DNA from 2 places in the Absicoccus intestinalis genome. Region 2 is predicted to be linked to the other one. Evidence: a T-box and tRNA genes for the amino acid it is inferred to sense, from the RefSeq annotation. Region 2 holds a T-box; the other holds one or more tRNA genes.

Region 1 (3,400 bases), on a different contig from region 2:
CAAGGAAAAAGCGGCATTGAAGCCAGCGGATTTATTGGCATATTATGAGGTTTGACAAAAAGGGACTTTTATCATAGACTGAGAACAGAGGTTAGGGCAATGTCACATATTTTAAAAGAATTGAAACATGCAAATCTTCCAAAGCGAATTGATACAACGATTGAGTATAAATGCAAGAGTGATGAAGATAAAGAAGCTGTTTATTCAATGGTCCATGATATGTTGGAAAATCACTTAGAGGAATTTGCGAAAGTTACATATGATCTTGAACCAGATAATGTAGTAAAAGTAGAAGTTATCGAAAATCGATAGCTTCTATTTTTTTTGTTCATCTTCTTCTTTTAAACGGTCTAAGATGGTCATGATGCCATAAGCAATGGTATATTGCGGATTGGGACTGATAAAAAAGGGAATATGAAGTTGTTGACGTAAAATGGTATCGATTTGAGGAATTTCCATGAGACCACCGCAACAGACAATGCCTCGTTTTGCCAGGTCACCTTGTTGTTGATTGGATAAAGTGGTCAAGAAGGTATAGATCCATTGGCTCCATGTGTACACGATGCGTGATAAAATTTGACCAATTTGATCTTGAGAAATGGAAATGCTGCGATTTTGTTGGGTTCGTATATCGGTGCCGTGGATCAGGATGGGTTCACGACTTTGACCAAATTGGAACAATATCTGTTCGATAAAGGGTTGACTGACTTGAAGATTGTATTTTTTTTGGATCCATCGATAGAAAGTTTGTAGAATTTGGGCACCACCATATGGTGAATGACTTTCTTTTTGAATGATGCCATTTGAAAAACAGGCAATATCACAAGAGGCATGTCCCATATATAACATACATGCGGAGATGGATGTGTTAATTTGCAGTTTGGCGCCAATGGCTGCACACCAAAGTTCTTTATCATAGATAACTTGTGTCGCACCTTGTTCGAGAATATGATGACGTATTTTTTCACATTGTTTTTTATCAAAGGTAGAAGGAGTGGTAAAGAAGACAGTTGTTTTGTGAAACAAACGAAAACTTTCATAGCGATTAAAGATTTCATCCAAATAGCTATAAAGTTCAGATAGACGGCGATAGTTACGGACATGTCGTGTACCGCGCAGTTGACTAGCTTCGGTGCCAATCGCAATTGTTTTTTTATTGGTATCAAAAGCCAATAGGGACGCTTGATCAAATAAAATAGTATTTTCTTTGATGTAACGTATGGTGTGGGTACCAATATCTAATCCAATGTATTCCATACATCTATTTTACTATTGAAAAAAGAATGCTACAATACATTTACAAATGAAAGAATTACTGAGACATACACAAGGAACGTATATGATATTTGTATTGGATGCATTGGATAAGCCGAAAAGTGTGCGTGCATTGCGTCTTTGTATGGAATGGCAGCCTTTGTTGGAAGAAATGGGGGTGCCCGCTTATATTGTTTCACCATCCGATACGGTGTTGTATTCCATTCCTTATTTTCAAATGCATTCGGATGTGGACCTGAGTCTGTGTCGTCGTTTTGGTGCCATTCGTATCAAAAGTATTTATGGAAAACCAAGAGAATGCATTCAAGGTACGATCGTGGTCATGCAAGATCAAAATGTGGTACACATCAATCATCGGGTAAACGAAAAGGCAATGCGTTCGGCTTGTACTTGTGCTTTGAAAAAACGATATCAAGAATTATTAAAAAAAGTACAGAAAATGATTTGACAAAGAGTACGTCTCTTGGTAATATATAAAAGCGCCAAGCAATGACGGAGGTTTAGCTCAGTTGGGAGAGCATCTGCCTTACAAGCAGAGGGTCAGCGGTTCGAGCCCGTTAACCTCCACCATTTAAATAGTTTTGGAGGGGTAGCGAAGTGGCTAAACGCGGCTGACTGTAACTCAGTTCCTTCGGGTTCGACAGTTCGAATCTGTCCTCCTCCACCATTTATTGGGGTATAGCCAAGCGGTAAGGCACAGGACTTTGACTCCTGCACTCGTTGGTTCGAATCCAGCTACCCCAGCCACTTTTTTATGCAGGTGTAGTTCAATGGTAGAACTTCAGCCTTCCAAGCTGACTACGTGAGTTCGATTCTCATCACCTGCTCCATTTGGAGGTTTAGCTCAGTTGGGAGAGCATCTGCCTTACAAGCAGAGGGTCAGCGGTTCGAGCCCGTTAACCTCCACCATTTGATATTTGCCGACTTAGCTCAATTGGTAGAGCAACTGACTTGTAATCAGTAGGTTGAGGGTTCAATTCCTTTAGTCGGCACCATCGTGACCCGTTAGCTCAGCTGGTAGAGCATTTGACTTTTAATCAAAGGGTCAGGCGTTCGAATCGCCTACGGGTCACCATTTTTTTATGCAGGTGTAGTTCAATGGTAGAACTTCAGCCTTCCAAGCTGACTACGTGAGTTCGATTCTCATCACCTGCTCCATTTTTTTTGCCGACTTAGCTCAATTGGTAGAGCAACTGACTTGTAATCAGTAGGTTGAGGGTTCAATTCCTTTAGTCGGCACCACTTTTTTTTTGACCTGTTAGCTCAGCTGGTAGAGCATTTGACTTTTAATCAAAGGGTCAGGCGTTCGAATCGCCTACAGGTCACCAAGGGTTTGAAACAGGCTTGGCCTGTTTTTTTTTACTTGGCAAGGTGTTTAAAGTTTAGTATAATGGTAATTGGCTTTTTATGCCTATCATTTCATCAGAAAAGGAGGAGTCAAGGTTCATGGCTAAACAAGATGTGATCGAATTAGATGGTATCGTTGTAGATACTTTACCAAGTGCGGCTTTTAAAGTGAAATTGGAAAACGGACACGAAATCATGGCTCACGTTTCTGGTAAAATCCGTATGCACCACATTCGCATTTTACCAGGTGATCGTGTAACCGTAGAAATTTCACCCTATGATTTAACACGTGGGCGTATTACATTTAGAAGAAAGTAGGAGGTTATTTATATGAAAGTAAGACCATCCGTAAAACCAATGTGCGATAAATGTCGAGTCATTCGACGTAAGGGAAGAGTCATGGTAATCTGTGAGAACCCTAAGCACAAACAGAGACAAGGAAACTAACAGGAGGAAGAAATGGCACGTATTGCAGGTGTAGATATTCCAAACAATAAGCGCGTCGTTGTTTCATTGACCTATATTTATGGCATTGGAAACAGTACAGCGAAGAAAGTATTGGAAAACGCAAAAGTCAGTGAAGATATTCGTGTAAAAGATCTGAGCGATGAGCAGATGAATGCGATTCGTAAAGAAATCGACAACATTAAAGTCGAAGGAGATCTTCGACGCGAAGTTCAATTGAACATCAAACGATTGATGGAGATTGGTTGTTATCGTGGTATCCGACATAGAAAAGGATTGCCTGTACGAGGACAGAGAACAAAGACCAATGCGC
Region 2 (3,400 bases):
AGCCGTTGCTGCTCATCATCCCGATGCGATCAAGATCCATATGTTACATCTATTAAAAGGAACCCAATTAGCCAAAGAATATGAAATCCATCCCTTTCCGATTCTTTCTTTAGAAGACTATGTAGATATTGTAGTATCGCAATTGGAAGTCTTACCACCCGATATGATCATTGAACGATTAACAGGTGATGGCTTAGCCGATGAATTGATCCTGCCCACTTGGACAATAAAAAAGACCATCGTTCTCAATGAAATTGATAAACGAATGGCCCGTTTGGATACTTATCAAGGTAAATATTATTGTAGTTCCAAGCAATAGTAACGTTTCTTTCCTCGGCGAATGATCACACAACCATCCACATAGGCATCTTTCGAAGAAATGATGGCATGCACATCTTGTACTTTGACACCATTGACACTGATGGAATTTCCTTTGATCCATTCACGTGCTTCTCGTTTGGAAGAAGCAATATGTGTATTGACCAAAACATCTTCTAAGATTTGGTTATCTGGACAAGATGTTTTTTCCATATTCTTGACTGCATCATGACGTTCGGATGTATCCAAATCCGCCAATTTTCCTCGGAATAAAGCATTGGTAATCTTTAATGCCGAATCCAAAGCTTCTTGACCATGCAGATCACGGACAACTTCACTGGCTAAGGCTTTTTGTGCTTCTCGTTTATGAGGTGCTTCTTTTAAGGATACTTCTAAGGCATCAATTTCTTCTTTGGTAAGGAAGGTCAATTTCTTTAAATATTCAATAACCTTGGCATCTTCCGTATTAAACAAGAATTGGTATAAATCATATGGACTGGTTTTTTCTGGATCCAACCAAACCGTTCCCGTTTCACTCTTACCAAACTTCGTTCCATCGGCTTTGGTGATCAAAGGCATTGTCAAACCATACGCTTTGGCATCGGCTCCGCATTTTTTACGAATCAATTCCAAACCGGATGTAATATTGCCCCATTGATCTTGTCCACCAATCTGTAAGGTACAATTCTTCGTTTTGTATAATGTATAGAAGTCTAATGACTGCAAGATCATATACGAGAATTCCGTATAAGAAATACCCGATTCCAAACGTTTTTTAACGGTTTCTTTATTCAACATATAGGTGATATTGAATAGTTTTCCATAATCACGTAAAAAATCAATGATTGTAACATCTTTGGTCCAATCCAAGTTATTGACCATCTCAAAACCAAACAATTTTTGAATCTGATCATGGAGGGCATCAAAGTTGTGCTTTAGAACTTCCGGGGTCAACATTTGTCGCTCGCCGGTTGCTTTTGGATCCCCAATAAAACCTGTCGCACCACCCACTAACATAATGGGATGATGGCCATGTTGCTGCAAACGTTTTGCCATTAATAAGCTTGAATAATGACCAATATGCAAACTATCGGCTGTTGGATCGGTACCAATATAGAATGTCACCTTTTCATTGTTGATGACATCTTTAACTTCAGGACTTGTGACATTATCAATCAAGCCACGCCATTCTAATTCTTCAAAAAGTTCCATGTCTGTCTCCTTCTCATAAAAAAAGAACATATCATCCAAGGGACGAAATGTTCGTGTTACCACCCTAATTTATCTAAAGATCACTCTTTAGACCTTCGTGACTGTTTCCAGTTCATCCTTTAATGCAGGATATACAAGCAGCTCCCAAGCTGTATTCCATAGCCGATAGACAGTTTTTCACCAACCAACTGTTCTCTAAACTATCCTTTCTATGCCTTGTCTTGTTCTTTGCCTTGGTTGCATCATAACATATTCATTCTCACAAACGCAAACACTTTTCTATTTCGGTATAGATTTTATATATGAAACATCTAAAAAAATTTAATATTCTTTTTAAACGTTATTTCATCGTATAATAGGAAAATAGAAAGAAGGAAATATATGTCGATCATTGATATTTTAAATAATAATAAAGTAACCATTTCTTTTGAGGTCTTCCCTCCCAAAAAAGAAACCAATTTTGATGAAGTAGAAAAAGCAGCCCGTCAAATTGCGGATTTGCATCCAAACTTCATGTCGGTAACCTATGGAGCTGGTGGCACCAATAATAAAAACACCGCCCACTTAGCGGCAGATATCCAAAATAAGACATCTACCCCTGTACTCGCTCACTTAACTTGTGTGTCTTCGACAAAAGAACAAGTGGCATCCGTCATCCATACCTATGAAGATTTAGGCATTGACAGTATCATGGCTTTACGTGGCGACCTACCAAAAGACGGTAAAGTGAGTTCCGATTATACCCATGCGATTGACTTGATTCGTGATATCAAAGCAATCAATCCCAACCTATGCATTGGCGGCGCTTGTTATCCAGAAGGTCATGTGGAATGTGAAAGACAATCCGAAGACATTCAACATTTAAAAGAAAAAGTGGATGCTGGTTTGGATTTTTTAACAACGCAAATGTTTTTTGATAATGATACTTTCTACAATTTTATGTTTAAGATTCGTGAAGCCGGTATTACCGTTCCCGTGTTAGCGGGTATCATGCCTATTACGAAAAAGCGCCAAGTTGCTCGCAGTGTGGCTTTGAGTGGTGCAACCATCCCACATAAATTCCGTCGTATGGTCGATCGTTTTGGCGATAGTGAAGAAACCATGAAACAAGCAGGTATCATTTATGCTTCCGAACAAATTATTGATTTGATTTCCAATGGAATCAATCATATCCATGTATATTCTATGAATCGTCCCGATATTGCTGCTGGTATCATTCAGAATTTGTCTTCTATTATTGATTATGATCGAATTAAAGAATAGTGAAATCCAACGATATCTTGGCTATCAAAAAATCCAACCCGATAAACAAATCAATACGTTGATCGAACGTTGCAAAAAAAACGTCATTCACCGTTCCACGCCAAGAAAAAGCGTCCGTGTCTTCCCGCTTATTTTTCAAGAAGACACATTAGTTATTGAAACCATGCATATCCAATCGAAAAGTTTGTATCGAAATTTAGCTGGATGTGACAAAGTGTGTCTAATGGGCGTGACCATTGGTCCTGCCATTGATCAATTGATTCGGCGAGCAGAAATTTCCCATATGGTAGAAGTTGCGATTTACCAAGCCATTGGAGCTGCCTATGCAGAAGCCTGGGCCGATACGGTCAATCAAGAAATCAAAGAAACCATGTTAGGTCAAGGCTATTATTGTCGCCCTCGATTTTCACCTGGATATGGCGATTTTGATTTAAGTTTTCAAACCCAATTCAGCCAATTATTAGATTTACCTCATACAACTGGTATAACGCTGACCGATACCTTATTGATGATGCCATCGAAATCTGTAACTGCATTGATTGGTTGTTCAACCAAAGAAGAACCTTGTATCTTGGCTGGCTGTGAAGTCTGTGAGAAAACCAATTGT

Evidence for each region. The T-box of region 2 lies ahead of tyrS (tyrosine--tRNA ligase). A T-box ahead of a tRNA ligase gene usually reads a tRNA of that ligase, here a tRNA-Tyr.
Region 1: it encodes a tRNA-Tyr, which carries the amino acid that the T-box ahead of tyrS (tyrosine--tRNA ligase) is inferred to sense. The anticodon was not compared.

Annotation. Positions count from the first base shown of each region.
Region 1 covers NZ_JALBUS010000012.1:14,293-17,692, reverse strand. Annotated here, with positions in the region: gene MOZ64_RS08095 (ABC transporter ATP-binding protein) at 1-55, shown strand, start outside; gene MOZ64_RS08090 (hypothetical protein) at 100-312, shown strand; gene MOZ64_RS08085 (rod shape-determining protein) at 316-1,257, opposite strand; gene MOZ64_RS08080 (hypothetical protein) at 1,340-1,723, shown strand; tRNA gene MOZ64_RS08075 (tRNA-Val) at 1,770-1,845, shown strand; tRNA gene MOZ64_RS08070 (tRNA-Tyr) at 1,859-1,942, shown strand; tRNA gene MOZ64_RS08065 (tRNA-Gln) at 1,948-2,022, shown strand; tRNA gene MOZ64_RS08060 (tRNA-Gly) at 2,032-2,105, shown strand; tRNA gene MOZ64_RS08055 (tRNA-Val) at 2,109-2,184, shown strand; tRNA gene MOZ64_RS08050 (tRNA-Thr) at 2,195-2,270, shown strand; tRNA gene MOZ64_RS08045 (tRNA-Lys) at 2,275-2,350, shown strand; tRNA gene MOZ64_RS08040 (tRNA-Gly) at 2,360-2,433, shown strand; tRNA gene MOZ64_RS08035 (tRNA-Thr) at 2,442-2,517, shown strand; tRNA gene MOZ64_RS08030 (tRNA-Lys) at 2,528-2,603, shown strand; gene infA (translation initiation factor IF-1) at 2,722-2,940, shown strand; gene rpmJ (50S ribosomal protein L36) at 2,953-3,069, shown strand; gene rpsM (30S ribosomal protein S13) at 3,082-3,400, shown strand, end outside.
Region 2 covers NZ_JALBUS010000003.1:101,119-104,518, forward strand. Annotated here, with positions in the region: gene mnmL (tRNA modification radical SAM protein MnmL/YtqA) at 1-319, shown strand, start outside; gene tyrS (tyrosine--tRNA ligase) at 298-1,530, opposite strand; T-box leader at 1,566-1,768, opposite strand; gene metF (methylenetetrahydrofolate reductase [NAD(P)H]) at 1,912-2,793, shown strand; gene MOZ64_RS02760 (vitamin B12 dependent-methionine synthase activation domain-containing protein) at 2,774-3,400, shown strand, end outside.